4 regions of the Cupriavidus sp. P-10 genome follow, and region 1 is predicted to be linked to each of the others. Evidence: predicted binding sites of a transcription regulator. Region 1 holds the regulator's gene; each other region holds the start of a gene.
What was found. The regulator LexA, encoded in region 1, represses DNA repair genes until DNA is damaged. The targets are predictions, from matches to a motif close to ACTGTATNNNNATACAGT.
Positions count from the first base shown of each region.

Region 2: CTP10_RS01250 (ATP-dependent helicase) is a predicted target of LexA. The motif match lies at 2,820-2,837, and genes of this name have one in related genera.
Region 3: imuA (translesion DNA synthesis-associated protein ImuA) is a predicted target of LexA. The motif match lies at 2,871-2,888, and genes of this name have one in related genera.
Region 4: recA (recombinase RecA) is a predicted target of LexA. The motif match lies at 3,108-3,125, and genes of this name have one in related genera.

Region 1 is NZ_AP025170.1:2,146,376-2,153,858, reverse strand. Features, by position in the region: gene CTP10_RS09940 (enoyl-CoA hydratase/isomerase family protein) at 1-122, shown strand, start outside; gene CTP10_RS09935 (NADPH-dependent FMN reductase) at 281-844, shown strand; gene dusA (tRNA dihydrouridine(20/20a) synthase DusA) at 1,057-2,094, shown strand; gene CTP10_RS09925 (hypothetical protein) at 2,973-3,251, shown strand; tRNA gene CTP10_RS09920 (tRNA-His) at 3,354-3,429, shown strand; gene CTP10_RS09915 (hypothetical protein) at 3,585-4,034, shown strand; gene CTP10_RS09910 (hypothetical protein) at 4,071-4,241, opposite strand; gene lexA (transcriptional repressor LexA) at 4,355-5,011, opposite strand; gene CTP10_RS09900 (asparaginase) at 5,301-6,293, shown strand; gene rpsF (30S ribosomal protein S6) at 6,404-6,778, shown strand; gene priB (primosomal replication protein N) at 6,856-7,155, shown strand; gene rpsR (30S ribosomal protein S18) at 7,159-7,437, shown strand; gene rplI (50S ribosomal protein L9) at 7,469-7,483, shown strand, end outside.
Region 2 is NZ_AP025170.1:267,506-274,988, forward strand. Features, by position in the region: gene CTP10_RS01245 (class I SAM-dependent rRNA methyltransferase) at 1-624, shown strand, start outside; gene CTP10_RS01250 (ATP-dependent helicase) at 656-2,767, opposite strand; gene CTP10_RS01255 (TlpA disulfide reductase family protein) at 2,932-3,465, opposite strand; gene CTP10_RS01260 (thioredoxin fold domain-containing protein) at 3,584-4,120, opposite strand; gene CTP10_RS01265 (hypothetical protein) at 4,260-4,892, shown strand; gene CTP10_RS01270 (LysE family transporter) at 4,975-5,634, shown strand; gene CTP10_RS01275 (hypothetical protein) at 5,706-5,876, shown strand; gene nagA (N-acetylglucosamine-6-phosphate deacetylase) at 6,240-7,343, shown strand; gene zwf (glucose-6-phosphate dehydrogenase) at 7,415-7,483, shown strand, end outside.
Region 3 is NZ_AP025173.1:102,263-109,745, forward strand. Features, by position in the region: gene CTP10_RS38060 (IS3 family transposase) at 1-907, opposite strand, end outside; gene CTP10_RS38065 (hypothetical protein) at 1,636-1,785, shown strand; gene CTP10_RS38070 (DUF3800 domain-containing protein) at 1,889-2,668, shown strand; gene imuA (translesion DNA synthesis-associated protein ImuA) at 2,911-3,615, shown strand; gene CTP10_RS38080 (Y-family DNA polymerase) at 3,542-5,005, shown strand; gene CTP10_RS38085 (error-prone DNA polymerase) at 5,011-7,483, shown strand, end outside.
Region 4 is NZ_AP025170.1:534,263-541,745, forward strand. Features, by position in the region: gene CTP10_RS02495 (MFS transporter) at 1-129, opposite strand, end outside; gene CTP10_RS02500 (DUF4212 domain-containing protein) at 381-722, opposite strand; gene CTP10_RS02505 (sensor histidine kinase) at 719-2,284, opposite strand; gene CTP10_RS02510 (response regulator transcription factor) at 2,351-3,040, opposite strand; gene recA (recombinase RecA) at 3,280-4,335, shown strand; gene recX (recombination regulator RecX) at 4,441-4,908, shown strand; gene CTP10_RS02525 (DUF2889 domain-containing protein) at 5,114-5,821, shown strand; gene sucC (ADP-forming succinate--CoA ligase subunit beta) at 5,912-7,078, shown strand; gene sucD (succinate--CoA ligase subunit alpha) at 7,178-7,483, shown strand, end outside.

The DNA of each region.
Region 1 (7,483 bases):
ACAACCCGCGCTGGCAGCATGCCCGGCTGGATGAGGTTGGCCGCGAGACAGTCCAGTCGTTCTTCGACAGCCCGTGGCGTACGGAAGACCATCCACTCGCCGCGTTGGGAAAGGGCGCCTGATCGGTCCGTCCAACCGCCGGCGGCCGCGCGCGCCGCCCCCCTCACGGCAGGCCAGTCGCGACTCGGGTAGAGTGGTGGCTGGACCGGCGCGGGCAGCCATGGCAACCATGGCGCCTGCGCCGTCCGCTTCAACTGTCCACGCAGACAAAGGAGCCGTGATGAGCAATCCTCGTGATGTCGTTGTACTGGTGGGAAGCCTGCGCAAGGAGTCATATAACCGCAAGCTGGCCAAGGCGGTGATCGCGCAAGCGCCGGCACAACTCAAGCTGGAGATCGTCGAGATCGGCGACCTGCAGCTCTACAACCAGGACCTGGACGACAAGCCGCCCCAGACCTGGGCCGCATTCCGCGACCGCGTGCGCCGCGCCGATGCGGTGCTGTTCGTCACACCCGAATACAACCGCTCGGTCCCCGCGCCACTGAAGAATGCCATCGACGTGGGCTCGCGTCCGTACGGCAAAAGCGTCTGGGACGGCAAGCCTGCCGCCATCATCAGTGCCTCGCCGGGAGCAGTCGGCGGGTTTGGGGCCAATCATCACCTGCGGCAGTCGCTGGTGTTCCTCAATATGCCGATCCTGCAGCAGCCCGAGGCGTATATCAGCGGCGTCGACAAGCTGTTCGACGAGCAGGGCGGCATTGCCAACGAATCGACGCGGGGCTTCCTCGACAAATTCCTGACCACGTTCGGCGCGTGGATCGACAAGACTGCGGCCGCGCGATGATCTCGCGGGCAACCGGCCCGGGGCGCTACTGAAGGTTGGTGCCCCCCGGCGAAAGATCTGCCGGGGTGGTAAACTGATGCGCCTTCCGAAAAGCCGCGATACCGCTGCGGCTGCATTGTGTGCGACGCCCCCGGCGCACGGGAGCTGCCTCCACCGGGCGCTGTTGATATCTACGAGTAGCATGAGGATTGGCCACGCCGATCCGTTCCGAAATGACCCATTTTCAAGGTAAACCTGCCGCGGCAAGTCCGCGCCGCGTATCCGTGGCGCCGATGATGGATTGGACTGACCGCCATTGCCGCACCTTCCACCGCCAGCTCAGCCGCCATACCTGGCTGTACACCGAGATGGTGACCACCGGTGCGCTGCTGCATGGCGACGTGCCGCGCCACCTGGATTTCGATGCGGCAGAGCACCCGGTCGCGCTTCAGTTGGGCGGCAGCGAGCCGGCCGACCTAGCCGAGGCAGCCAGGCTGGGCGAGCAATGGGGCTACAAGGAGGTCAACCTGAATTGCGGCTGTCCGTCCGAGCGCGTGCAGCGCGGCGCCTTCGGCGCCTGCCTGATGGCGGAGCCGCAACTGGTCGCCGATTGCGTGAAGGCAATGCGCGATGCGGTCAGCATCCCCGTAACGGTGAAACATCGCATCGGCATCGATACCATCGAGCACTACGATTTTGTGCGCGATTTTGTCGGCACGGTCGCGGAGGCGGGGTGCGACACATTTATCGTTCATGCGCGCAATGCCATCCTGAAAGGCCTGAGTCCGAAGGAAAACCGCGAAATCCCGCCGCTGCGTTATGAAGTGGCCTATCAGTTGAAGCAGGAATTTCCGCAACTGGAGATCCTGATCAATGGTGGCATCGTCACCCATGACGAGATGGCGCGGCATCTGCAACACGTCGACGGCGTGATGATCGGCCGCGAGGCGTATCACCAGCCCTATGTCCTGGCCGAAATGGATAAGCGCTTCTACGGCGATGCTGATGCGCCGGTACGGTCGCGGCTGGATGCCGAGCTATCGATGCAGCGCTATATCGGCGACCTGGTCGAACGCGGCGGGTATATGGGTGCGGTCACTCGGCATATGCTGGGGCTGTACCGCGGCATTGCCGGAGGGCGCGGCTGGCGCCGTGTGTTGTCCGATGCGAAGCGCATGCATGCCGCACGCACGCGTGCCGATGTCGATGCGCTGTTTGAAGAGGCGCGCGCACACCTGCGTCCCCTGGCGTCAGAACCGCTGGCGGCATAAAGCAAGCCGCGCTGAACGACGCCGCCACATAGCGCTTGAGTGCTTGCTCTAACACCGAATCGTCAAATTGTGCAGGGATTCCCGAGGGTTGCGCGCGCGACACTTGCGATGCCAATTCGGCCGGTAACTGGCGTCTGCAAAGGGATTCCCCTAATTCGCCGAGGCAGGGCACTTTTTTACACTGTGCCCTGCCCTCGAATACAGGGCTTTCTTCAACTGATTATTCAGCCCGCCTCGGCGGGCTTTTTTTCGTCGGCGCGTTTTGCGCTCTTCGTTTACCCGAATGGTGCAATTGCCGGATGACAGTTACATTGCAACGGCCTTCAGGGCATTTGAGATCGCTAAAGTTAAGAGTCCGCGCTGCGGACTCTTTTTTTGATCTTTCGCGATCGCGCCAGTCGAGCCGGTTTGACCGGGCTGCCCGGAAAAGAGTTCCACCGGTCACGCTGCGGCGGGAGGGCTATCGCGATGTATGGCTGATGCCCACATCCAGCGTTCCATAGGTCGTGATTCCCGACTCCCGTCCATCGGCTCCGCCGCCCGCACAGGCTGCCAGCGCCGCCACCATTCCCAGCAGCGCCAAGACTCCCGCCAGACGTCCAGGCATTGTTCTCATGCTCCATCCTCGCAATATTCCTGAAAATGGTTTGGCCATGACCAATGCGCGAGGTTCCAGCGAACCTTGCTGTCAAACCAAGCAAACTGCGGGGAAGGAAGCAAGAGCCCTGCAGGGGTAGGGGCTTTGCACGCCATATGCTGTGCCGCTTGGTGACTTGCCGCTATGGTCTGTCGCGCCTGCGCGCTGTGGCCCCGTCTGGCTAGCTGGCCTGCGTGCTACGATTCTTCGCATCGCCACAGGCGAAGGGACGGCAGTAAGCGTGGAAAAAGCGAACGCAAACAACGAAGAGTCATTCGGCGAGGTGTTTGAGGACTTCAGGCTGGTCTGGGTCGCCGAGCAACTGCAGGACGGCAAATGGACAGCGCGCTACTGCTGGCACCACGGTATCTCGGAAGGCGCGGGCAGGGCGCTGCAGGAAGCCGTCCTCAATGGCAAGTCACGCCGGCTGCTGGGCCACTTCGACACCGAGGCAGAGACCATCGAAGCCATCAAGCAGGCGGTGTTGCTGGAGGCCAAGTGGCACCGGCCCAAGGCGTGATGCAGATTCTGAAAAAAATTTGTGCGGGATACTAGCCATCTCGAAAAAGTGTTTGTATAATCTTGGTTTTCGTCGATCAGCGCTTCGCTGATGACCTCTACGGTGGCTGTAGCTCAGTTGGTAGAGTCCAGGATTGTGATTCCTGTCGTCGTGGGTTCGAGTCCCATCAGCCACCCCAGATTGCTTTGCAAACAGCGCCTTTACGGGCGCTGTTTTGCTTTGTAGGCATGTGCGACGCGAGGCTGGTGCGGTCCAGGCTGTTTCGGCGCTGGCTGAACGCTGGTGCTCAGCATCGATGTTCGACATTAGGCGCTAGTGGAGCAGTGACTTTCCATGTCGACCCGCACGCGATCGATGTGGCTCCTGTACCATACGCGCCTTGAATTCCAAAGAGGTCGTATGTTCCTTCGAGCAGCGGTAATTGGCGCTGGCGTGGCAGTGGCCGCGATGATGGCCGGATGCGCCACCGGCACGTCGGAGAAAGATGTTCGCGCGCGCCCGCCGATGCGCTTGTTCACGCCGGCAAAAATGGCCGACGTTGCCAAATGCCTGCGCAACAATCTCGGCGATGACGCCACGGTCGTCAGCCTGCCGGCACAGAACCAGACGGAAATTCGGATCGGTCAGCTAAACGGAGCCGGCGAGTTTGCGTATGCCTATCTGATTTCGCTGACGGCGAAGCCGGATGGCACGGCGGTCGAGCTGCGCAAGACCAATACATGGTTTCCGCAGTTGACGCCGCAGGAACTGGAAACGGAAACCAAGGCGTGCGCGCGTAGCTGACGCGGGGCAGGCCGTTGGTCGGGAAACCGGACCGCTTCAGACGGCCAGCTTGTCCATGGTTTCCAGTTCGAGCATCCTGCAGATCGCGGCCATGCTGCCTACCATAGTCCGGCGCTGCGCGCCCTGATAGACGCGTACGCCCTTGCACTGGCGGAAGGGTACCGGCTTGACCGGGCGGCGGGTGGCGACGTGGTGGATTTGCGGCATGGTTGCACCTCTTTTTCAGGCAAAAGCGGGGTCAACACCCGGCAAGCCGGGCGGCGTCTGCAAAGCAATGGAAGCGGGTGGGTCCGCGCAGGCGCAAGGCCTGCCGTGCCCGGCTAGAAGCCGGAGGATCGGATCAGGCCGACCGCGATGCCTTCCAGCGAAAACTCTTCGCGCCCGGGTTCAACGATGATGTTGGCGAAGTCCGGGTTCTCGGCGATCAGCTCAATATGGCCGCCGCGCCGCTGCAGGCGCTTGACCGTGACATCGTCACCCAGTCGCGCCACCACGATCTTGCCGTTGGGCGCTTCGCTGGCGCGGCGCACTGCGAGCAGGTCGCCGTCGAGAATGCCGGCGTCGCGCATGCTCAGGCCGCGTACGCGCAACAGGTAGTCGGGGCGTTCATCGAAGACCGAGGCGTCGACCTGGTACTGGCGGTCGATATGCTCGGCGGCAAGGATGGGGCTGCCGGCGGCGACGCGGCCCACCAGCGGCAGCGTCAGCTGCAATACGCCGGGTATAGGCAGCGAGAACTGGTCCGGCATTTCTGAATCACTGCGCGAGACCTTCAGGCGAATGCCGCGCGAGGCGCCCGGCGTCAGCTCGATCACGCCTTTGCGGGCCAGCGCGCGCAGGTGTTCTTCCGCGGCATTTGGCGAGGAAAAGCCGAACTCGGCGGCAATCTCGGCGCGCGTTGGCGGGAAGCCGGTGCGGCGGATCGTATTGCGGATCAGATCGAAAATCTGCTGCTGCCGGGGTGTCAGGGTCGCCATGGGATCGCCGTTCCGTGCGGGCGCGCTGGGGGCAGGGCTGGGAGGGCTGCCCCGCAAGCTGGGGCTTTCCGCAAATCCTGCATCCGGCGCGCCGGGCACTGTATGTTTAAACAGTATGCTGTGATTTTATACAGTATCGGCGGCAGCGCAAGCAGAATTTTTTTGGTGGCGCGCGTGGACCGATCGGCCGCGGTGGCGCGGGCCCGCCGGGGGAGGTCCGCCATTACAATCGCGATTCCATCGCCCAGCGCATGCGTTTCCCTTCTTGTCTCCTGAGCCCCCAGCACCTATGACCCAATTGCCTCGCATCGTCGTATTGGCTACCGGCGGCACCATTGCCGGCGCTTCCGGCAACCCCGCCAGCAGCGCGCACTACCAGGCGGCAACCGTGCCCGTGTCGTCGTTGCTGGCGGCGGTGCCGGCGCTGAAGTCGGTGGCGCGGATCGAAGCCGAGCAGGTGGCGCAAGTCGACAGCAAGGACATGACCTTCGCGCTGTGGGCCGTGCTGGCGGCGCGTGTCGAGCACTGGTCGGCGCAGGCGGGTGTGGCGGGCATCGTGATTACGCACGGTACGGATACGCTGGAAGAGACGGCAATGGCGCTGCACCTGACCCAGGCGTGTCCAATCCCGGTGGTGATGACAGCGGCGATGCGGCCGTCCACCTCGCTGTCAGCCGACGGGCCGCTCAACCTGCTTGATGCGGTCCGGGTGGCAGCACATCCGGATGCGCGCGGCAAGGGCGTGCTGGTGGTGCTGAACCAGCAGATCCACGCGGCGCGCGATATTGCAAAGGCGCATACGTCGGCGGTGGATGCCTTTGTGTCCCAGTGCGGGCCGCTTGGCTTGGTGCAGGACGATTTCGTGCGGTTCGCTCGCACGCCCCGGCAGGCCTGGGCGATCGGGCCGATGCCGCGCGCATGGCCGGTGGTTGAGATCGTGGCGAGCTACGCTCAGCCGGGCCGTATCGCCGTCGACGCGCTGGTGCGGGCCGGCGTGGCGGGCCTGGTGGTGGCCGCAGCCGGCAATGGTTCGATCCATGAAGTGCTGGCGGAGGCCCTGGTGGATGCCGCCGCCGCTGGCGTGGCGGTGGTCCGCAGTTCGCGTACCGGTGCGGGTCACGTGGCGATCCCGCCGCACCCCAGCCCGTCAGATGGCGTTTTCGTCTCTGCGGCGGATCTGAATCCGTACAAGGCAAGGGTGCTGCTGGCGCTGGCGCTGGCGGCGGATCCTGCCCTGGCCGGCGATCCCGTGCGCCTGCAGGCGGCTTTTGCCAGGGCTTGATGCAGTGGTGCGCTTGCGCGCCAGTCCGTCGCCGAGCTATACTTTAAGGCTATTCAACCTTGCCACACCGGACTCGTGACGCCCGGGTGGCTAATCCAAAAGGAGCGTCAATGCGTCATTACGAAATCGTCTTCATCGTCCACCCGGACCAGAGCGAACAAGTGCCGGCCATGATCGAGCGCTACAAGCAGCTCGTGACCTCGCAGAACGGCAACGTTCATCGCGTGGAAGACTGGGGCCGTCGCCAGATGGCCTACATGATCCAGAAGCTGGCCAAGGCTCACTACGTTTGCCTGAACATCGAATGCGGCAAGGACACCCTGGCTGAACTGGAACACGCGTTCAAGTTCAACGACGCCGTCCTGCGCCACCTGATCGTGCAGACCAAGAAGGCCGAGACCGCTCCTTCGCCGATGATGAAGGAAGTGCAGCGCGAAGAAGCCCGCAAGGCCGCGCAAACGACCACCGAAGGCCAGCCCGCCTGAGTGCGGACTGCGGTGCGAGCCATGGCTGACAGCGTCGGCCACGGCAGCATCGATGGCAAACAGCGAGAGGCCCCGCGTTGAATCAGCTTCGGCTTGCCGCCACCCTGGCGGAACGCGATGCCCTGCGCTTTACCCCGGCCGGGGTGCCCGTCGTGAACTGCATCCTGCAGTACAGCGGCGAGGCCGTCGAGGCGGAAACGCCACGCCAGGTCGAGTTTGCCATCGCAGCGATGGGGATCGGGCCGGTCGGCCAGCGGCTTGAGCGGCTACCGCTCGGCACGCTGCTCGACTGCGAAGGATTCCTCGCTCGCAAGCACCGCAACAGCAAGGCTCTCGTCTTTCACATCACCGGATGTAAAGCATTCGTAAAGGATTGAATCATGGCATTCGTCAAACGTGACAACAAGAACAAGAAGCGCTTCCAGCAACAGAACCCGCTGTTCAAGCGCAAGCGCTTCTGCCGCTTCACCGTGGCTGGCGTGGAACAGATCGACTACAAGGATCTGGACACCCTGAAGGACTTCGTCGGCGACAACGGCAAGATCACGCCGGCCCGCCTGACCGGTACCAAGGCCCACTATCAGCGTCAGCTGGATACGGCAATCAAGCGTGCGCGTTTCCTCGCGCTGCTGCCGTACACCGACCTGCACAAGAACTGATAGGCCCTAGGTCCGTAACGGAGAAAACACGATGCAAGTCATTCTG
Region 2 (7,483 bases), 1.9 Mb from region 1:
CGTTATTACGTCGATGTGCGCAACGGCCACAAGACCGGCTTCTATGTCGATCAGCGCGACAACCGCAAGCTGGTCGGCGACCTGGCCGAAGGGCGCGAGGTCCTGAACTGCTTCTGTTATACCGGCGGCTTTTCGCTGGCCGCGCTGCGCGGCGGGGCCAAGTCGGTGACGTCGATCGATTCGTCGGGCGAAGCGCTGAAGATCGCCGCGGGCAACGTGACGCTGAACGGGTTTGAGCCGGAGCGTGCGGCCTGGCTCGACGCGGACGTCTTCAAGACACTGCGCGAATTCCGCGCGGAAGGGCGGCAGTTCGACCTGATCGTGCTGGACCCGCCCAAGTTCGCGCCGTCGGCACAGCATATCGACCGCGCCGCGCGGGCTTACAAGGAAATCAACCTGGTCGGTATGCAGTTGCTGCGTCCGGGCGGGCTGCTGTTCACGTATTCGTGCTCGGGGGCGATCAGCATGGAATTGTTCCAGAAGATCGTGGCGGGGGCGGTGACGGATGCGCGGGTGGATGCGCGCATCCTGCGCAGGCTGTCGGCGGGCACCGATCACCCGATGCTGGCGGCGTTCCCGGAAGGCGAGTACCTGAAGGGGTTGTTGCTGGAGAAGGTGGCGTAAGCCAGCAAATTGCAGGCGGCGAGGCTGCAACTCACCGCCACATATTGCGCATCCGACTGGCCAGGTCCACCGGCGCCAGCGCCGGCTTTGCCTTCCCTTCGCCTGGCATCGGCGGCGGCGGCCATGCCCGGCTGTGGAAATTCGGCATCACGCGATTCGGAATGAACCGCGTGCGCGACGCATACACATGCCGATCGCCAAATCCCACCTGCTGGTGCACGTAGAAGCGCTGCGGCACGATGACGTCCAGATGGTCCTTGGCCCGCGTCATTGCCACATACAGCAGCCGCCGTTCTTCCTCGATCTCTTCCGTCGTGCCCGTCGCCAGATCGCTCGGCATGCAGCCATCGACGGCATTGAGCACATACACGGCCTTCCACTCCTGCCCCTTGGCCGAGTGGATCGTCGACAGGATCAGGTAGTCCTCGTCGCGCGAGGGCACGCCGGACTCATCGCTGGATGCGCTGGGCGGATCGAGCGTCAGTTCCGTCAGGAAGCGCTCGCGCGCGCCGTAGGTGGCGGCTATGCGCTCCAGCTGCTGCAGGTCGGCCTGGCGCGCGGCGGCGTCGTCGTGCAGGCGTTCGAGGTGCGGCGCGTACCAGGCCAGTACCTGCTCGAATTCCGAGGGCCACGGCGAGGTCGGCGCCATCAGCGCGCGCGCCAGCGTCAGCAGGTCTGCCCAGGCGGGCGCGGCGGCCGGCGGCGGCTCGAATTCCTGCAGCGAGAACAGCGGCTCGGTGGCCAGTGCCATGGCGTCGAGCACGCGCGCCGCGGTCTTCGGGCCGATGCCCGGCAGCAGTTGCAGCGTGCGGAAGCCGGCCATGCGGTCGCGCGGGTTTTCCAGCCAGCGCACCACGGCCAGCACGTCTTTCACGTGCGTCGATTCCAGGAATTTGAGCCCGCCGAACTTCACGAACGGGATATTGCGGCGCGCCAGCTCGATCTCCACCTGCGCGCTGTGGTCGGCGGCACGGAACAGCACCGCCTGCGCCATTAGCGCCAGGCCGGCCTCGCGCCGCGCCAGCACCTGCTCGACCACGTAGCGCGCCTGGTCGGCCTCGTCGTTGACGACGATGATGCCGGGCTTCTCGGCCGACAGCCGCTCGGACCAGAGATCCTTGGTATAGCGCTCGGCAGCCAGCCCGATCACCGCGTTGGCTGCCTGCAGGATCGGCTGCGTGGAGCGGTAGTTCTGCGACAGCGTCACCTGCTGCGCGTGTGGTGTGAACTGTTGCGGGAAATCGAGGATATTGCGCACGGTCGCGCCGCGGAACGCGTAGATCGACTGGGCATCGTCGCCGACCACGGTCAGGCCGCGGCCATCGGGCCGCATGGCCAAGAGGATCGACGCCTGCAGCGCGTTGGTGTCCTGGTATTCGTCGACCAGGACATGGTCAAAGCGGGCGCCCATGTCCTGCGCGATGGCGGGCTCGGCCATGGCCTGTGCCCAGTACAGCAGCAGGTCGTCGTAGTCGAGCACGTGCTGTTTCTGCTTGGCCTCGACATAGCCGGCAAACAGCGTGCGCAGCGCATCGACCCACATGGCGTAGCGCGGAAACTGCTGCTTGAGCACGTCTTCCAGCGGCGCCTGCGTGTTGACCACGCGCGAGTAGATCGACAGGCAGGTCTCTTTCTTGGGAAAGCGGCTGGCGGTCTCGGACAGGCCCAGGTCGTGGCGCACCACGTGCATCAGGTCGGCGGCATCGCCGCGGTCGCTGATGGTGAAAGCGGGCGACAGGCCCAGGGTCTCGGCGTACTCGCGCAGCAGGCGCGCGCCGATGGCGTGGAAGGTGCCCGACCATTGCAGCGCCGCGCGGCCCGCGCCGGTCTGCGTGCCCAGCGCCTGGTCGACGATGCGCTCGACGCGCCGGCCCATTTCGGCGGCGGCGCGGCGCGAGAACGTCAGCAGCAGGATGCGGCGTGGATCGGCGCCGCCCAGCACCATGTGCGCGACCCGGTGCGCCAGCGTGTTGGTCTTGCCCGATCCCGCACCGGCGATGATCAGCAGCGGGCCGTCGCTGCCGTGCTCGACCGCGGCGCGCTGCTCCGGGTTGAGTTTGGACAGGTAGGCGGGGCCTGCGTCGGCCGCATCGGGGGCAAGGGCGGATGCGAGATCCGCGGCGGGGGCAAGGTCCAGTGACACAGGCAGCAAAGAGGCAGGGGGAAAAAGCGGGCAGGCAAAAAAGCTGGCGCTAACTGTATATCCATACAGCCCCGCAGTGCAAGCCGCTTCGCGCGGGATCGGGCACGAACCAACAAAAAAGGTGCTCGATGAGCACCTTTTCCTGGATGTTGCGGGCGACAGCGTTACGCAGACTTTGCCAGCGCGCTATCAAGCAGCTTGTGCAGCGCATCCCACTCGGGCTCGCCGACATAGCGCTTGAGGATGCGGCCGTCCTTGTCGACCACGAAGGTGGTCGGCGTCAGCTGCACATTGCCGAAGGCCTTGGCGGCGGAGCCGTCCGAATCCATTGCCACCTTGAACGGCAGCCCGCGTGTCTTGGCGTAGTTCATCACGTACATCGGCGGGTCATAGTTCATGGCCACGGCGACGAATTCCAGCCCCTTGCCCTTGAACTGCTCGTAGGTCTTGACCATGTCGGGCATTTCCTTGATGCAGGTGGCGCAGCTGGTGGCCCAGAAATTGACCAGGTAGACCTTGCCCTTCAGGTCGGCGGTGCTGAGCTTCTCGCCCGACAGCAGCGTGAACGTGGCGGCCGGTGCGGCATTGGCCGGCGCCAGCGCGCGGTAGCCGAACCAGCCCAGCAGCGCCAGCACGACGATGGCGGCGACGATGGGCCAGGGCTTGCGGGAGGACTTGGCGGGAGCGGAAGTGGTCATGGAAGGCGGGGAATGCGAATTCTCTTCGGGCAACGCCACATTCTAATGCCGCTGGCGCCGGGGCGCTGCGCGGAGCCTGGGTGCGGCAATCTGCCGCAATGCCGGCGGTGACCGTGATTCAACGCCGGGTGGCGACGGCGGCGCGTGCCTGGTCCAGCGCCTGTTCCAGGTAGGCGCCGTAGAAGTCGGGCTGCATGCCGCGCAGCGGGCTGGCGGCGGCGCGGCCCTGGCGATCGAGGAACAGCACCGTCGGCGCCACCCGCACCTGATGCGCCCGCGCCCAGTCGCGCGCCGTGGTCACGGTACCGTCGGCGTCGCGCAGCGGCGTGACGGCGGTCAGGTCCAGCTCGCGCACCGCGATCTCGCCGGCGGCAGCCTGCGGACCGAGGTAGTTGCGGCGCACCGCATCGCAATAGCCGCATCCGGGCATCGACACCAGCAGCACCAGCGGCTCGCCGCGCTGCGCGGCTTCGGCGCCGTGAGCGCCCAGGTCGGTGGCGGCAGGCAGGTGCGCCGTGCCCGCGGCCAGCGCCGTGCCGGCGGCTGTTGCCAGCAGCGCGCACGTGGCCAGACGGAACAGTGCGGTCCGGGCTGGTAGCGCAGGTAGCGCTGGTAGCGATGGCAGGGCGAGGCGGGGCAGGGTGGGGGCAGGCATGCGGTCAGGAAAAACTGTCAGGCGGCGCACCATGCACCGGGGCGCCGCTTCCGCGATAATACCGGTTTCCGCCCGCAGGCTCTGGCGGCCGCCAGAGCCGCTCCATGGCCTGCGCGCGCTGTCCGCCACACGCTTCCCCATGCGTCCTCTTCCACCCACGCCGAGCCCTGCCGCTTTCATTCGCAGTCTCGCCCCCAGTCTGGCCCGCAGCCCCATGATGCGCTGCGCCGCCCTGTGCGTGGCGCTGGCCCTGTGCGCCTGTTCGCCCCGCTATGACTGGCGCACGATCCAGTCCGGCGAGGGCGCCTATGCCGCGCTCTATCCGGGCAAGCCCAGCAGTGCCGCGCGCGACGTCACCATCGCCGGCCGCAAGCTGCCGATGACGATGGAGGCCGCGCGCGTCGACGACACGCTGTTCGCCGTGGGCGTGGTCACGCTGCCCGCCGACGACGAAGGGCTGCGGCGCGAGGCGCTGGCGGCAATGCAGGCGGGGCTGCTGGCCAACCTCGGCACGGCCTCGGGCGAGCCGCCGCGCACGCGGCCGGTCACGATCACGACCGCCGACAAGCCGGGGCGGCCGCTCTCCGGCGTCGAAGTGCAGGCCAGCGGCGTGTCGCCGCAGGACCAGGCGCCACGGCGGCTGACCGCGCGACTGGTGGCGGTGGGCGCGCGCGCCTACCAGGCGGTGGTGCTGGAGTCTGGCGACGCCGCGCGCGACCAGCGCCAGGCCGAGCAGGTGGAGCAGTTCCTCGGCGGCTTCCATCCGTTCTGAGGCCAGGCACCGCGGGAGCACAAGGTTTGCGCCGTGGCCGCGGCAATGCGGCGGCGGCAGTTGTCGTCAAAGGAGAATCGAAATGCGTTGGGAAGTGTGGCTGGCTTATTTCGCCGCCTGCTGGGTGATCGCGGTGTCGCCGGGATCGGGGGCGGTGCTGTCGATGAGCCACGGCCTGTCATATGGCTTGCGCAGGACCAGCACCACCATCTTCGGCCTGCAGACCGGGCTGGTGATCGTGCTGCTGATTGCCGGCGGTGGCCTGGGTGCGCTGCTGCTAGCCTCGGAGCAGGCATTCATGGTGGTCAAGACCGTGGGTGCGCTGTACCTGATCTACCTGGGCGTGCAGCAGTGGCGCGCCAAGGTCGAGAGCGGCGCTGACGGGGCCGCTGACGGGGCCGCGGGCGCCGGACCCGTGCGCGTGTCGGTCATGAGCGCGCGCCGACGGTTCGCCACCGGGCTGCTGACCAACGTGACCAACCCCAAGGGCATCATCTTCATGGTCGCGGTGCTGCCGCAGTTCATCGACCCCAACCACCCGCTCGCGCCGCAGCTGGCGATCCTGGCGCTGACCATGTGCTGCGTTGACCTGGCGGTGATGCATGGCTATGCGCTGCTGGCCTCGCGCATGCAGGGCCTGTTCCGCAATGCCCGCGCGGTGCGCTGGCAGAACCGCTTCTTCGGCAGCGTGCTGATGGCGGTGGGCGCGGCGCTGTTTTTCGTGCGCCGGCAGCACGCCTGAGCCGCGACACTGGCGCGTGCGCGCCGGGTTTGCTTCAATGAGGGAGTGCCCCCGGTCACGGAGACCCTCGTATGCCCGTCTCGCCGAACCCCCGCGCCGGCGCGCGCGTGATGCCGCGCCATACCGAGCCCCCGGTGGAAGAGCCATCGCCGCCCGGCGTGCCGCCTGACTTGCCGCTGCCGCCAGAAGAGGACCCGATCCCGCCGCCGGTGGAACCGCCGGTGGCCGCGCCTTACCGCTGAAACGACTGTTAGAGCGATTGACTGTCAGGCGATTCCATCCGGAAGCTCTGGCCGTCGGCCATGCGCAGTCGGGTCAGCCTGACGATTTCTTCCCCCTCCTGCCATTGCCGCGCCGGGGCTCCCTGCGGCGTGGCGCGGTGGCGCCCTAAGGTCACCAGTTCGCCGGCTACAACCTGTCGCTGCTGTCCGGCGTCTGCCACGTCAGCTGAACGAAAGCGGCGGGCATGGCACGCTTGTCACACCCGGCGCAAAGTATGACCTGCCGCAGCACCCTGCCGCGGCCGGGTTCAGCCAGCAGGGCGCGTATGCCGGCATCGTCCACCTGTCCTGAAGGCGCGCGCTGGTGATATGGAGAGGACTGCCATGAAAGGAAACATCCTGACGCCGGCAGGCTGGGTCTTCGGCGAGATCCGTGCCGGCCCGGACGGACGCATCGAGCGCATCGACGGCGTGTCTGCCACCCCCGACGGCAACGATGCCCCGTACGTGCTGCCGGGGTTTGTCGACCTGCTCAACCACGGCGGCGGCGGCAAGGACTTCATGGACGGCGAGGCGGCGGTGCCGGCGATCTTGCGCGCGCATGTGCGCTTTGGCACCACCAGCCTGCTGGGCAGCACCATGACCGCGCCGCCGGAGGTGCTGCTGCCGGCACTGCAGGCGCTGGACCGTGCCAGCCGCGCGCGGCCGACTGGCGCGGCGCGCATGCTTGGCGTGCATCTGGAAGGGCCGTATATCAATCCCGGCAAGCTTGGCGCGCAGCCCGACGCGTCGGCCATCGCCACGCCGGCCCAGCTGGAGCAGTACCTGGACGCGGCGCCGATCCGCGTGGTCACGCTGGCGCCTGAGCTGCCCGGCCACCTCGACATCATCCGCGCGCTGGCCGCGCGCGGCGTGCGTGTGCAGCTGGGCCATACGCTGGGCACGTATGAAGACGCGGTTGCCGCGCTCGAGGCCGGCGCGTCCGGCTTTACCCACCTGTTCAACGCCATGACGCCGCTGCAGCACCGCGCGCCGGGCATGGTCGCGGCGGCGCTGGCGCATGCCGAATTTGCCGAGCTGATCCCGGACCTGGTGCATGTGCATCCCGGCGCCATCCGCGCCGCGCTGCGCGCGATTCCGCGGCTGTATGCCGTGACCGATGCCACCGCCGCGGCGGGCATGCCGGACGGCGTGTATCACCTCGGCAGCCAGACCGTCTACAAGTCGGACGGCAGCGTGCGGCTGGCCGATGGCACGCTGGCCGGCAGCGTGCTGACCATGGACCAGGCGTTGCGCAATCTCGTGGCGATCGGACTGGATCTGGCCGATGCCGCGAGGCGCGTGTCTCTGTATCCGGCCCAGTACCTGGGCTTGTCCGATCGCGGCGCGCTCGCCGCCGGCTGCTGGGCCGACGCGGTCGTGCTGGACCGCGCACTGGCGGTCCGCAGCGTCTATGTCGAAGGAGAATGCTGTGTCGAGAATGCCTGAGACCCGCTGATCGCCACCGATGCCAACGATTCCCGCTTGTGCCGGCGCCCCCGGCATGCAAGGAGCCCGCCATGCCATCCACCCGTTCCGCCTCTTCCTTTGGCAGCGCCGACCCGCGGCCGCTGGACCTTGTCATCTTC
Region 3 (7,483 bases), on a different replicon from region 1:
CCTTTTCGGAGATCCGAATATCTCGCTGACGCAGCATCGCGTGGATACGACGGTACCCATAGCAGCGATGGTTGCTGTCAAAGATCTCGACCATGGCCTTACGTACATCGCCGTACTTATCGCGCAGCCTCAAGCCTGTCTTGTGATAGAAGTAGCTACTGCGCGCAAGCCCGACGACGCGAAGAAGCTCAGGCAACGGATACGTAGCTTTCAAGGCATCAACCACCTGTGTCTTCTCCCTGTTTGTCAGGGTCAGGGAGTTGATGCCTTGGTCTTTTTTTATTAGATCGCCCGCCTGCGCCAGGATGTCGCGCTCAAGTTGCAGCTGGCGTACCTGCTGTTCGAGCTGCGCGATTCTTTCCAGCAACGCTGCATGCTCGTCTTCAGGCGAGGCCAATTTACGTTTGCGCATAGATCGATATGCCTCGTCTCCGAGCAGTTGATCTTTCCACTTGTACAGCATCGGTCGGCTTACTCCAACCTTTTTCGCTACTTCCTCCGCTGAGCCCCGGCGGGCGCAAAGGTCAGTGACTGCCTGACGTCTCTGCTCGGACGCAAACGGCGCACTGGTGTTTGTGCTCGTGACCATGCGACGCGAGCCAGGGCGCAGCTCCTCAATCCAGCGGGCCAGCATTTCGGTGCTGGGATACCCGAGGGCTCTGCGGGTACCAACTAGAGAGCAGCCATGACCGAAGTAGTGATCCACCGCCACGCTTTTTTGCTCCAGCGTGTATCGATGCCTTGGACGGCGGTGCTCGGGCAGGTCCCCCAGTGCCTGGTAAAGGTTGACCCACCGCTTCAGGTTCTTACCCGACGGATAGCCCAGCTCACGAACGACCGTTGCCGTCTTTCCTCCATACTTTAAATACAGCTTGACCGCCCTGATGCGATCCTCGTACGAATACATGAACTACCTCCAAGTAGTCCAAGAATTCATCCGCACCCCCGAACCGGACATTACAACTTTGCCGCTACACCAGTAGTTCGCATAAAAAGATTTATGTTAAATCATTCAGTGCGACCGGGCACAGCACGCACATAACAGCGCAGCGTGGACCTCTTCCTGGCTTCTTTCCATAAATGGAGGCCTGCGGTACGCGCTATCAAATGACCAGCAAATAGAAGCGCTTCTTCTAACTTACTGAAATTATTAGCATTTATATCAGAGAGAGGCTCGTAGCTTCGAGGTCGTGAAGTAAGCTATCAAATTAGTTAGCGATTGTGACAGCGCCGGCCGCAAGTTCATCGTGAGGCCGCGACAAAAGGCCTCTAGCCGCTGGCTGTCACTCTAAACGCACGAGCCTGGCGCGCCGACTTCGACGCCGGTCGCCGCGACCTCCGACCAGGCACTCGCCTGGAGGAGTGGCTGCATCGAGGGCAAGGCCGTGCGAGGTTGTGCCATGAGCTGCTGCAGCGAAGACCATACCACCGTGGTGGAAGGGCTGCGGCTGGAGGAACTGCTCAATCGTTCAACTACCGTTGCAAAGACTTTCTGGTCCGAAGGGGAACGTTTCTGCCATAAGAAGTGGCAGCCCAGGAACAGAAGATTGGTCGCCCCTCGAGAAGTCCCAGAAGGGCAAGCCAGTAAAACTCCTGCCACGCATTCTTCCAGATTTATGAGCCCACACAAGGCCGATGGCCGACCCCTTGTTCAGCGTGGACACCAAGGACTTCGACATCGACAAGTGTCGGTTCGCCCTGATCGCCAGCAGCGCGTTGCAGATCGTGATCGGCGTGACGGGGCGCCCACTACAGACGCCTGCCGCCATTTCCGACAACGGATAGGGCACGTCCGTCCGGCCAAGTAGCGTCCATAGCGAGATCATTTTGAAGCCCGGCCCTTTGGTGTGCCTCATAATGGCACCCTCATATAACCAACGCATCACGCATGACCTCCAGCTTTCGCGTCTATATCGACGAGTCGGGCGACGAAGGATTTGTGTTCCTTCCCAACGAGCAAGGTAGTTCGAGGTGGTTCGTCCAGTCCGCCACGGTAGTTCGCACTGTGAACGACCTAGCAATGGTGCAACTCGTCAAGAACGCTAGGGAGCTACTGAGGAAGCCTGCTAAATCGCCCCTGCATTTTCGCAACCTGCGGCATGAGCACCGGGTGCCTCTGGCGCGCATGATTGGGGAGGCGCCACTGCGGCACGTGCATGTGCTGGTCCACAAGCCCTCAATCGCCGACCCGGAGGTTTTTCAGCAGGAGGCGTTTTCCTTATACCGCTACACGATCCGCCTTTTGCTGGAACGCGTGAGCTGGCTGTGCAGGGATACCGCGCGCCCTGGTGAGGGTGATGGTAAGGCCGAACTGATTTTCTCGAACCGATCGGCGATGTCCTATGCCGACCTCCATCATTACCTTGTGCGACTGCAGGGCCGGGAAGACTGCCGCATCCATTGGGACAGCCTCGACCTTGATGGCGTGCGCGCAGTGAATCACGACCAGTTGGCAGGCCTGCAGGTCGCCGACGCCGTGGCGACGAGCGCGTTCTACGCAGTCCACAGAAATCAGTATGGGGAGACGGAAGACCGATACCTGCGCATGCTCGCACGCAACCTGTATCGGCGCAATGGACAGGTGGACGGCTACGGCTTGAAGTTTTGGTGCGGCGACGCAGAAGATGGGGAGCGTCGGCGTGTGATCGCCGCGGTGCGCGACGACTGAGAAAAGACGGTTGCAGGCCCCGGATTCGAGGATCCCACCCAAAACGGGCTGCCGTCTTTCGACGACCTCTACAAGCTCCGCGCTTGCCTGCAACACCCAAATTATACGAGCCCTGATGCGATTTTCGCAACAGGGCTGGTTGGCCGCTGGTGGCAGCGATCGCGCGATGGAACCGCTCATGTGACGGATAATGCAGGTGAATACTGTATAAATATACAGTACACTGGGGGCAGGAGCTCGCCATGCTAACCGTCGCCCCAGAATCCATTCATCCGTCACTTTGGCTTGCCTCGCAGCTTGCTCGGGGCAACGCACGCACCGTTCCAACCGGGTATCCGTCGCTCGACAAGGAGCTTCCGGGCGGCGGCTGGCCGATCGGTTGCCTGACGGAGTTGCTGCAGCGCCAGCCGGGTATCGGCGAGTTGCGCTTGCTACGCCCTGCTCTCGTCGCGCGCTCGAACCGCCCTGTCGCGCTTCTGGCACCGCCGCACGCGCCTCAAGCGTTGGCGCTCGCCAACTGGGGCGTCCCGTCCGCGCAGACTCTCTGGATCGAAACCCGGCACACCGCTGACGCCCTGTGGGCCGCGGAGCAGATCTTGCGCGCCGGGACCTGCGGAGCGCTCGTCTTTTGGCAGTCGCACCTGCGTAACGATGCGCTTCGGCGTCTGCATCTTGCCGCCCAAGCCTCCGATGTCCTTTTCTTCGTGGTTCGTCCGACGGCCTGTGCACGCGATGCCTCGCCGGCGCCGCTGCGCCTGACATTGGAGCCCGCATCGGACGGAATTCGTGTGCAGTTCGTTAAGCGTCGAGGCCCGCAGCAGGAATCGCCGCTCCACATAGCGCTGCAGCCCTCCCCCATTCTGTTGTATCGCCATGCTGCGCCTGTGGATCTGCCTGCGCCTGTCGTCCCTGCCCCTCGAAGTATTCCGACCGAACTGGTCCACTGAGCTAGCGGTTGCTGTCCTGGACAGGGAGCGCGTGCATATGGCGTCGCCGCTGGCCATTGCGGCCGGCGTGAAGCCGGCAATGCGCCGCGGTGGCGTACAGACGATCGCACCGCAGACCATTCTCTTTGACCGCGATGGTTGCGCAGAACTGGCGGCGCTCGAGCGTGTCATGATGGCGATGCTGCAGTTCTCGCCCAATGTCGCTGCGTCCGAGGAGGCGGCGGTGCTTGTCGACATCAGCACCACGCTGCGACTATTCGGCGGCGTCCGCAAGCTGCGGCAACGGATGCTGGCGGCCGTCAGGGCAATGGGGTTCAGTCCTGTCGCGGGATGCGCACCAACCGCCGAAGGCGCTTGGCTACTTGCGCGCTCTGGTGGCGGAACGGCATTAAGTATGCCCACATTGGTGCGAGCGCTGGTCGGCATCCCCGTTGCGATCCTGCCGGCGGCGCGGCCGTTTGATGAGTGGCTGGACGGACTCGGCTGTCGGACGCTAGGAGACCTGCGCCGGCTGCCGCGCGCAGGCCTGCAGCGCCGATGCGGCGCCGCCATCCTTGAGGCGTTGGATCGCGCCCATGGGGAAGCACCTGAAGTCTTCGAATGGGTCGAAGCTCCCCCATCGTTTGACGCCGCGGTGGATCTTCCGGATAGGATGGACAACGCTGAGTCCGCCCTTGCCTACACTCGCGGCTTGCTGGTACAGATGGTCGGCTGGCTAACCGCCCGGCACCTGGCCATCAAGCGGTTTGCGGTCGAACTGCGCCACGAGCGCGGCCCCGCTGCCATCGCACCAACGAAGATTGAGATTGCGCTGGCCGAGCCCAACTGGCATGAAGAGCATTTGGTTCGCCTGCTCAAAGAGCGTCTGACGCGGCTGACTGTCGAGGCGCCGATGATTGCCGTCGCGGTGTCTGCCATCGAGACCGAGCCGGTGGCACCCCCCAGCGATTCATTGTTTCCAGAACCGGGCGGCACGCCGGCGGACCATGCACGCCTGCTTGAGTTGCTGGTGGCACGCCTCGGCGCTGACAATGTCCGCCAACCGTGCTTGCGTGCAGACTACCGCCCGGAAGTCGCCAACAGCTGGCAGTCTGCCACTGACAAGCCGCCCAGCGCAACGTTGCCCGCAGGCCTGCCACGTCCTGTTTGGCTGCTCGGCAAGCCGGTGCCGCTGATTGAACGCGACCACCGTCCCTTCTACGGATCGCCACTGCGTATCGTCTCACCGCCTGAGCGCATCGAGTCGGGCTGGTGGGGCGGCCAGCTGGTGACACGCGACTATTTCGTTGCGGAGGCGAAGGACCACACCTGCTACTGGATCTTTCAGGAACGCATGGGCAGCCGAGAAGGCGATGAGGCTCGGTGGTATCTGCATGGCCTCTTCGGCTGAAAACCATGGACATCAACGCCAAGGCAGGTCTGCCCGCCTACGCGGAACTGCACTGCCGCTCCAACTTCTCCTTCCTCGCCGGCGCCTCACGGCCGGAAGAGCTCGCTGAGCGCGCCGCTCAGTTGGGCTACCACGCGCTCGCCATCACGGACGAGTGCTCGCTAGCGGGCATCGTTCGTGCCCACACAGAGGCCAGGAATGCCGGCCTTCGCCTTGTAATTGGCGCCTGGTTCCGGCTGCAGAACGCCGACGGCTCTCCCGCGCTCTCATTCCTTGCGCTTGCCCGTAACCGCGAAGGTTATGGCAACTTGTGCGAACTGATCACGCTCGCGCGCATGCGCGCCGCCAAGGGTTCCTATGTGCTGACCCCACGCGACTTGGCCGCGCCCGAAGCGCCGTCCGAGCATCTGAAGGGGCTGCCAGATTGCTTGATCGTGTTCACGCCGGACTATGGCGTGGCGGCCGAGAAGCTGGAGGCGCAATCGGCATGGGTGAGCGCGACTTTTGCTGGCAGGGCGTGGATGGGATTGAGCCTGCTCTACAAGCCGATGGACGATATCCACCGCGGCACGGTCGAAGCGGCCGCGGCGCGACATCACCTGCGCATCGTCGCCACTGGCAACGTCACCATGCACGTACGCTCGCGCAAGCCGATGCATGACGTGCTGACTGCCATCCGTGTGCATCGCCCGGTTCCCGAATGTGGGTATGACCTCCTGCCTAACGCCGAGCAGCACCTGCGCTCCCGCTTGCGACTCGCCAACATTTACCCGCACCGCTACCTGACGGAGTCGGTCCACATTGCAAACCTGTGTCAATTTTCGCTGGACGAGCTCCGTTACGAGTATCCCGAAGAAGTGGTGCCGGATGGCGTCACGCCGTCCGACTATCTGCGGGGCGAAGCCTATGTCGGCGCGCACCGTCGCTATCCGGACGGCATCCCCCTTGCCGTCCAGCAGCAACTCGAACATGAATTCGCACTGATCCGCGACATGTCGTATGAACCCTATTTCCTGACGGTCTACGACATCGTGCGGTTCGCCCGCTCCAACGGCATTCTCTGCCAGGGTCGCGGGTCCGCAGCCAATTCCGCCGTCTGCTACTGTCTCGGCATTACCGAAGTTGACCCGGCACGCGGCAACCTGCTGTTCGAGCGGTTCATTTCAAAAGAGCGCGCCGAGCCGCCCGATATCGACGTCGACTTCGAGCATCAGCGCCGCGAGGAGGTGATCCAGTACCTGTATCGCAAGTACGGGAGGGACCGCGCGGCACTGGCTGCCGCGGTGACCACCTACCGGCCTCGCAGCGCGCTGCGCGACACAGGCAAGGCATTAGGTGTGGATCCCGCGATCGTCGACCTGGTCGCGAAATCTCACCATTGGTTCGACAGCAAAGCGGATCTCCTTAAGCGTTTTGGCGAAAGCGGCGTGGATACGGAAGCGGCATTGTCCCAACGCTGGGCACACATGGCCGTGTCGCTGCTTGGCTTCCCGCGGCATCTCTCCCAGCACACAGGAGGTTTTGTGCTCGCGCGTGGCAAGCTTTCCAGGCTGGTGCCAATCGAGAACGCGGCCATGGCCGATCGCAGCGTGATCCAGTGGGACAAGGACGACCTTGACGCCTTGGGGTTGCTCAAGGTTGATGTCCTCGCGCTCGGCATGCTGTCTGCGATCCGGCGAGCCCTGGATCTGGTGACGCAACAACGCGGAGAAGCCTTTGAGCTGCAGGACATTCCAGCGGAAGATCCGAAGACCTACGAGATGATTTCGCGGGCGGATACGGTGGGCGTGTTCCAGATTGAGTCGCGCGCCCAGATGTCGATGCTGCCCCGCTTGAAGCCGCGCACCTTCTATGACCTCGTCATCGAAGTGGCGATCGTTCGGCCGGGCCCGGTTCAGGGTGGCATGGTGCATCCCTACCTGCGTCGCCGGCAGGGCTTGGAGCCGGTCAGCTATCCGAGCCCGGAGATGGAGCAAGCCCTGTCCCGCACGCTGGGTGTACCGATCTTTCAGGAACAGGTGATGCAGGTAGCCATGCTGGCGGCAGGCTTCTCAGCTGGGGAAGCGGATCAACTGCGTCGCGCCATGGCCGCCTGGAAGCGAAAAGGTGGGTTGGAGCGATACCACGAACGCATCGTGACGGGCATGCTCGAGCGCGGCTACGATCTGGAGTTCGCGGAGAGCATCTTCCGGCAGATCCAGGGCTTCGGCGAGTACGGCTTTCCGGAAAGCCATGCAGCAAGCTTCGCACTTCTCGTCTACGCGAGTGCGTGGCTCAAGTGCCACGAGCCTGACGCCTTCCTCTGCGCCATGCTGAATAGCCAGCCGATGGGCTTCTACACGCCATCCCAGCTGGTGCAGGACGCCAAGCGCCATGGCGTCACGGTTCTTCCTGTTGATGTGACAGTGAGTGGCTGGGACGCCAGCCTGGAAAGTCATGAAGGCTCGGTGCTGGCTGTACGCCTGGGCCTCTCGCAGC
Region 4 (7,483 bases), 1.6 Mb from region 1:
CAGATAAAAGTCGTACCACTCGAACACCGTGCCCAGCGACGAGGCAAGGATCACCTTGCGCTCCTCGCGTGTCATCGGCGCGTTTTGCGCACCCCCTCCGGGTACCGCAACGTTTTGCACGTTTGCCATCTTGTCTCCTCCGTCTGGAATGGATCTCGGGCAAGGCGCGGCAACATCGCGGAAAAGCCCCGTGCCGCTGGCCGGGAGCCTGAGTTGCAGTGGATTGTGGGTGGCGAAACTTACTGCGTTCTGACAGATTTCGGCGTGCAAGTGCCAAAAATATCGGGGTATACGCTAGCCGTTTTCAGGCCTGCGCATGCTGCAATGCAGCCTGTCCTGGCCGTTTCACGGCACTGCTATGCGGCCGGCACGGCATGTCGCTATGCAGCATCGGAACCTGGGCCGCGCAAGGTACCCTGCGAAGGCAGGGGGGCGGGTGTGTCCGCTTCGTCAACGGTTTCATCGGCGCGGTTCATGCGCCAGGCATAGAGGGCGGCCATCAGCACGTAGACCACCAGCGCTCCCTGGGCGCCCACCCAGAACGAGAACGGCCAGCCGAAGAAGTCGAAGCGCAGCTCGCGCGCGAACCACGCCACCACGAAGGTGACCACGAACCAGACCGCCAGCAGCCCCGCGATCCAGCGCAGGTTGCGGTGCCAGGCCTGCCGCTGGCGCGCCTCGGCGAGATCGGGGGCGGCAGCGGGGGCGGGGGTGTCGTTCATAGTGCGGAGAGATCGGTGGGGCGGCGCAGGGTCACGCGGAAATGCGCGCCGGCCAGGCGCGGCGCCTGCTGGTAGACGTGGTCGGAAATCTGCACGTCGCCACCGTGCTGCTGCACGATCTCGCGCACGATGGCCAGGCCCAGCCCGCTGCCTTCGGTATTGGTGCCGAGCACCCGGTAGAAGCGCTCCATTACGCGTTCGCGCTCGGCCGGCGCAATGCCTGGGCCGGTGTCTTCCACGTCCAGATAGGCGAACGGCTCGAAGGCATCGGCGCTGACGCGCACCGTCGCGTGCCCGCCGCGCGGCGTGTAGCGGATGGCATTGTCGAGCAGGTTGTTGAGCATCTCCGTCAGCATCAGCCGGTTGCCGAGCACCGTCACCGGATGGTCGTCCGCTTCCAGCCCCAGGTCGATGTCGCGCGCCCAGGCTTGCGGCAGCCATTCCTTGACTACCTCGCGCGCCAGGGCACCCAGGTCCAGTTCGCCCATGCCGCCGGTGCCCGCCAGGTTTTCCATGCGCGCCAGCGACAGCAGTTGGGTGACCAGGTGCGCGGTGCGCTCTGAGCTGCCGGCGATCTGGGCCAGCGAGCGCCGCAGCTCTTCCGGCGACTGCTCGCGCTGCGCCAGCTCGGCCTGCATGCGCAGCCCCGCCAGTGGCGTCTTCATCTGGTGCGCGGCATCGGCGATAAAGCGCTTCTGCGTCTGCACCGACTGGTCCAGCTGCGCCAGCAGGTCGTTGAACGATCCCACCAGCGGCGTGATCTCCTGCGGAGCGGCGCGTTCGTCGATGGGGCTGGTGTCGCCCGGGGTGCGCGCGCGGATGCGCTGCTGGATCGCGGTCAGCGGCGCCAGCCCGCGCGAGAGCCCGAACCACACCAGCACCACCGCCAGCGGCAGGATCACGAACTGGGGCAGGATCACGCCCTTGATGATCTCGTTGGCCAGGCGCGCGCGCTTGTCGAGGGTTTCGGCCACCTGCACCAGTACCGGCTGGTTGCCGCTGACATTGCGCAGGTCGATGTAGGTGTAGGCTACCCGCACGTCGTTGCCGGCGACGCGGTCGTCGCGCAGCGATACCAGGCCGGCGTGGCCCTGGTCTTCTTCCGACGGCAGCGGCAGGTCATGGTCGCCGGCAATGTATTCGCCGCGCTTGCCGACCACCTGGTAATAGATATTGTCGGTCTCGTCCGCGCGCAGGATTTCGCGCGCCGACAGGGGCAGCTGCAGGGTGACGCGGCCGTTGACCTCGCGCAACTGCTGCGACAGCACGATGGCGCTGGCTTCCAGCGCCCGGTCGAACGGGCCGTTCGCGATCGACTTGGCCACCAGGTAGGTCACCGCGATGCTCATCGGCCAAAGCAGCAGCAGCGGCGCCAGCATCCAGTCGAGGATCTCGCCAAACAGCGAGCGCGGCGCGGGCGTGGCGGTGCTTTCCTCCAGATGCGGCAATGCGTCGGCCAGTTCCTGGTCGGCGGTGCCGGGCATGGCAGGGGACGCAGCGGCAGGGGAGGGTGGCGGCACGGCGCGGTGCGCGCGCCGCCAGCGCAGTTGCAGCAGGCTCATCTCGACGGTGGTCGCTCGGTTGCGGTCGTGCTCGCCTGCAAGGGTGAGGCTAAGGCGCGGCTCGCGTCAATGCTGCGCGGCCACGGCCGGCTGGAATTTCTCCAGGCAGTAGCCCAGGCCACGTACCGTGGCGATGCGGATGCCGCCCACCTCGATCTTCTTGCGCAGGCGGTGCACATAGACTTCGATGGCGTTGTTGCTGACTTCTTCGCCCCACTCGCACAGGTGGTCGACCAGCTGTTCCTTGGACACCAGCCGGCCGCAGCGCGTGAGCAGGATTTCCAGCAGGCCGATCTCTCGCGCCGACAGGTCGAGCATCTGCTCGTTCAGGTAGGCGATGCGGCCGACCTGGTCGAAAGCCAGCGGCCCGTGCCGCATCAGCGTGGCGCCGCCGCCGGCGCCGCGGCGCACCAGCGCGCGCACGCGGGCTTCCAGTTCGGACAGCGCGAAAGGCTTGGCCATGTAGTCGTCGGCACCCAGGTCCAGGCCCTTGACGCGTTCGTCGACGCTGTCGGCCGCGGTCAGGATCAGCACCGGCAGCATCGCGCCGCGCGCGCGCAGGCGCTTGAGCACCTCCAGGCCGGACATGCGCGGCAGGCCCAGGTCCAGGATCAGCAGGTCGAAAGTCTGGGTCGACAGGGCCGAGTCGGCACCCAGCCCGTCGGCAACATGGTCGACGGCATAACCAGAGTGACGTAACGAGCGCGTCAGCCCATCGGCCAACGTGTCGTCATCTTCGGCGATCAGAATACGCATGGTTGTCTCCACCTGGCCGGCATAGCCGGGCGCCCGCGGAACGGGCGCGATGGGGCTTGCCAAGCATACTGTTTTTTTATACAGTACCCGCACATTCCGCTGGGGCCGCCCGGGATGCTTCCTGACTGATGTTTCCCGGATGGCGGCCGCGCAGACAGCCGGGCCGGCGCTGGAGCCGGCAAAAGCCGGTGCCGCGCCACATGCGGCCTATTTATACACCATTTGATTCAAGGACGACCATGGACGACAAGAAGGCAGGTGCGGGCGTGAGCGCCGAGAAGCAGAAGGCGCTTGCCGCCGCGCTCTCCCAGATCGAGAAGCAGTTCGGCAAGGGCTCGATCATGCGCCTGGGCGACGGCGAGGTCGAAAAGGACATCCAGGTGGTCTCCACCGGTTCGCTCGGCCTGGACATCGCGCTTGGCGTCGGCGGCCTCCCGCGCGGCCGCGTGGTCGAGATCTATGGTCCGGAATCGTCGGGCAAGACCACGCTGACGCTGCAGGTCGTGGCCGAGATGCAGAAGCTGGGCGGCACCTGCGCCTTTATCGACGCCGAGCACGCGCTGGACGTCAGCTACGCCAACAAGCTGGGCGTGAACGTCGGCGACCTGCTGATCTCCCAGCCGGACACCGGCGAGCAGGCGCTGGAAATCACCGACGCGCTGGTGCGCTCGGGCTCGATCGACCTGATCGTGATCGACTCGGTGGCGGCGCTGGTGCCCAAGGCTGAAATCGAAGGCGAAATGGGCGACTCGCTGCCCGGCCTGCAGGCCCGCCTGATGAGCCAGGCGCTGCGTAAGCTGACCGGCACCATCAAGCGTACCAACTGCCTGGTGATCTTCATCAACCAGATCCGCATGAAGATCGGTGTGATGTTCGGCTCGCCGGAAACCACCACCGGCGGCAACGCGCTGAAGTTCTACGCCTCGGTGCGCCTGGATATCCGCCGCATCGGCTCGATCAAGAAGGGCGACGACGTCATCGGCAACGAGACCAAGGTCAAGGTGGTCAAGAACAAGGTCTCGCCGCCGTTCCGCGAAGCCTTCTTCGACATCCTCTACGGCCAGGGTATCTCCCGCCAGGGCGAGATCATCGACCTCGGCGTGGACGCCAAGATCGTCGAGAAGTCGGGCGCGTGGTACAGCTACAACGGCGACAAGATCGGCCAGGGCAAGGACAACGCGCGCGAATACCTGCGCGAGAACCCGGACATCGCCGAAGAGATCGAGAACAAGGTGCGAGTGGCGCTGGGTGTGGTACCGACCAACCCGGTGGCTGCGGAAGCGCTGGAAGGCTGATCGCGCCGGCGCGCAAGACGCAACACGATTGCAGCAGCCGGAAGGGGCCGGAGCATCAGCCGATGCGCCGGCCTTTTTTATTAGGGATTTTTCACCAAGCCGCCAATGGCCCCCCGCCCCCCGCTTTCCCTGAAGGCCCGCGCCGTCGGCTACCTGTCGCGCCGCGAGCACAGCCGGGCCGAGCTGGCACGCAAGCTGGCGCCCCATGCCGAGTCGCCGGAACAACTGGAGCAGTTGCTCGATGCGCTCGAGCGTGAGAACTGGCTGTCCAACCAGCGCTTTGCCGACAGCCTGGTCCATCGCCGCGGCGCCCGCTATGGCACGGCCAGGGTGATGCAGGAAGCCAAGACCCACAAGCTGGGCAGCGAACAACTGGGCGAACTGCAGGAAAGGCTGCGCGCCACCGAGACCGAACGTGCCCGCGAAGTCTGGCGCAAGCGTTTCGGCGTGCCGCCAGAGTCGCCAGAGGCCCGCGCCAAGCAGATCCGCTTCCTGGTGGCGCGTGGATTCTCGCGTGGGGTGGTCAGCAAGATCATCCAGGGCGCCGACGAAGCGTACGGCGACGACGAGTAAGCATCTGCGTGCGGTATCGTCCGCAATTGACGGGCCATTATCTGCACTGCCCTCAGGGTATTCGCGCGCCAGTCGGCCGACAATGCGGCGCGACAGTCGCCATACAAGGATGTTCCCGGGCAAACCGGCGCGGCATGTTAAACTCCCCAAGTTATTCGGTGCTCCGGCGCCGCCGTTCCCAAGCCCCCAGTATTCCAGCCTGGCCATGCCTCTGTCCCAGCCCGTCAACCGCTCCCTGCGCCATCGCCGTGCCATTACGGCCGAGGCGTACCAGAGAGAGGACGGCCTGTGGGATGTCGAGGTGCGCCTGACCGACACCAAGCCCCGCGATATCGAACTTGCCGGCGACCGTATCCGCCCGGTGGGCCAGCCCCTGCACGACCTTTGGCTGCGCGTCACGATCAACGAGGACATGACGGTGCTGGATGCCGAGGCCTGCTCTGACTGGGTGCCGTATCCGTCGCAATGCGACACCATCGGCCCGGCCTACCGCAAGCTGATCGGCCTGAACCTGCGCAAGGGCTTTCGCAAGGCCGTGCGCGAGCGCCTGGCCGGCATCAACGGCTGCTCCCACCTGACCGAAGCCGCCGGCGTGCTGCCCAGCACCGCGATCCAGGCGTTTGCCGGCGAAGTCATCAGCATCCGCGACAACGGCGAGGACGATCCGAATCCGGAGCCGCCCTATCAGTTGAACGGCTGCCACGCGCTGCGTTTCGACGGCGAGGTGGTCCGTGAGTTTTACCCGCGCTGGTATGGTCACCAGCCGACGCCCAAGGCAAGGGCCGAGGCCGCACCTGCCGTCGCAACCGCGCCTCGGGCGCCCGCCGTGGCCAATGGCGACCGCGGTGGTCAAGCCAACGACGACGGCAATGACGCTGTCCCGGCCGACAGGCCAACCGGCACTTCCGGCTGATTCTCAGGATCAGCCAGCAAGACGAGAGAGTTCGTCTCCTTTTTCAGATTCTTCCCTCTACCTTTTACGCCTACCCGAAAGGAAACACGCATGAATATCCATGAGTATCAAGGCAAGGAACTCCTGCGCAAATACAATGTGCCGGTTCCGCGCGGCATCCCCGCGTTCTCGGTTGACGAGGCCCTGAAGGCCGCAGAACAGCTCGGCGGCCCGGTGTGGGTTGTCAAGGCGCAGATTCATGCGGGTGGCCGCGGCAAGGGCGGCGGCGTCAAGGTTGCCAAGAGCATCGAAGACGTCAAGACCTATGCTTCGAACATCCTGGGCATGCAGCTGGTCACGCACCAGACCGGTCCGGAAGGCAAGAAGGTCAACCGCCTGCTGATCGAAGAAGGCGCCGACATCAAGAAGGAACTGTACGTTTCGCTGGTGGTGGACCGCGTTTCGCAGAAGATCGCCCTGATGGCGTCGAGCGAAGGCGGCATGGACATCGAAGAAGTCGCTGCCCACACCCCGGAAAAGATCCACACCCTGATCATCGAGCCGTCGACCGGCCTGACCGACGCTGACGCCGACGACATCGCCCGCAAGATCGGCGTGCCCGACGCTTCGGTTGCCCAGGCTCGCCAGGCCCTGCAAGGCCTGTACAAGGCGTTCTACGACACCGACGCTTCGCTGGCCGAAATCAACCCGCTGATCCTGACCGGCGAAGGCAAGGTCATCGCGCTGGACGCCAAGTTCAACTTCGACTCGAACGCGCTGTTCCGTCACCCGGAAATCGTGGCCTACCGCGACCTGGATGAAGAAGACGCCAACGAAATCGAAGCCTCGAAGTTCGACCTGGCCTACATCTCGCTGGACGGCAACATCGGCTGCCTGGTGAACGGCGCCGGCCTGGCCATGGCCACCATGGACACCATCAAGCTGTTTGGCGGCGAGCCGGCCAACTTCCTCGACGTGGGCGGCGGTGCCACCACCGAGAAGGTGACCGAAGCCTTCAAGCTGATGCTGAGCAACAAGAACGTGCAGGCCATCCTGGTCAACATCTTCGGCGGCATCATGCGTTGCGACGTGATCGCCGAAGGCGTGATCTCGGCCTCGAAGGCCGTGTCGCTGAACGTGCCGCTGGTCGTGCGCATGAAGGGCACCAACGAAGATCTCGGCAAGAAGATGCTGGCCGAATCGGGCCTGCCCATCATCGCCGCCGACACGATGGAAGAAGCCGCCCAGAAGGTGGTGGCCGCTGCCGCTGGCAAGTAAGCCGTCGCACGAACGCAACCATACGCGAACGCGAGCCGTGCGCAGGCGCTCCCTTGAGCCCCTGTGCGCGCGGCTCGTAGAAAAGCAAAGGATTACAGCATGTCGATTCTGATCAACAAAGACACCAAGGTCATCACCCAGGGCATTACCGGCAAGACCGGCCAGTTCCACACCCGTGGCTGCCGCGACTACGCCAATGGCAAGAACGCCTTCGTAGCAGGCGTGAACCCGAAGAAGGCCGGCGAAGACTTCGAAGGCATTCCCATCTACGCCAGCGTCAAGGACGCCAAGGCCCAGACCGGCGCTACCGTGTCGGTCATCTACGTGCCGCCCGCAGGCGCCGCTGCCGCAATCTGGGAAGCCGTTGACGCCGACCTGGACCTGGTGGTCTGCATTACCGAAGGC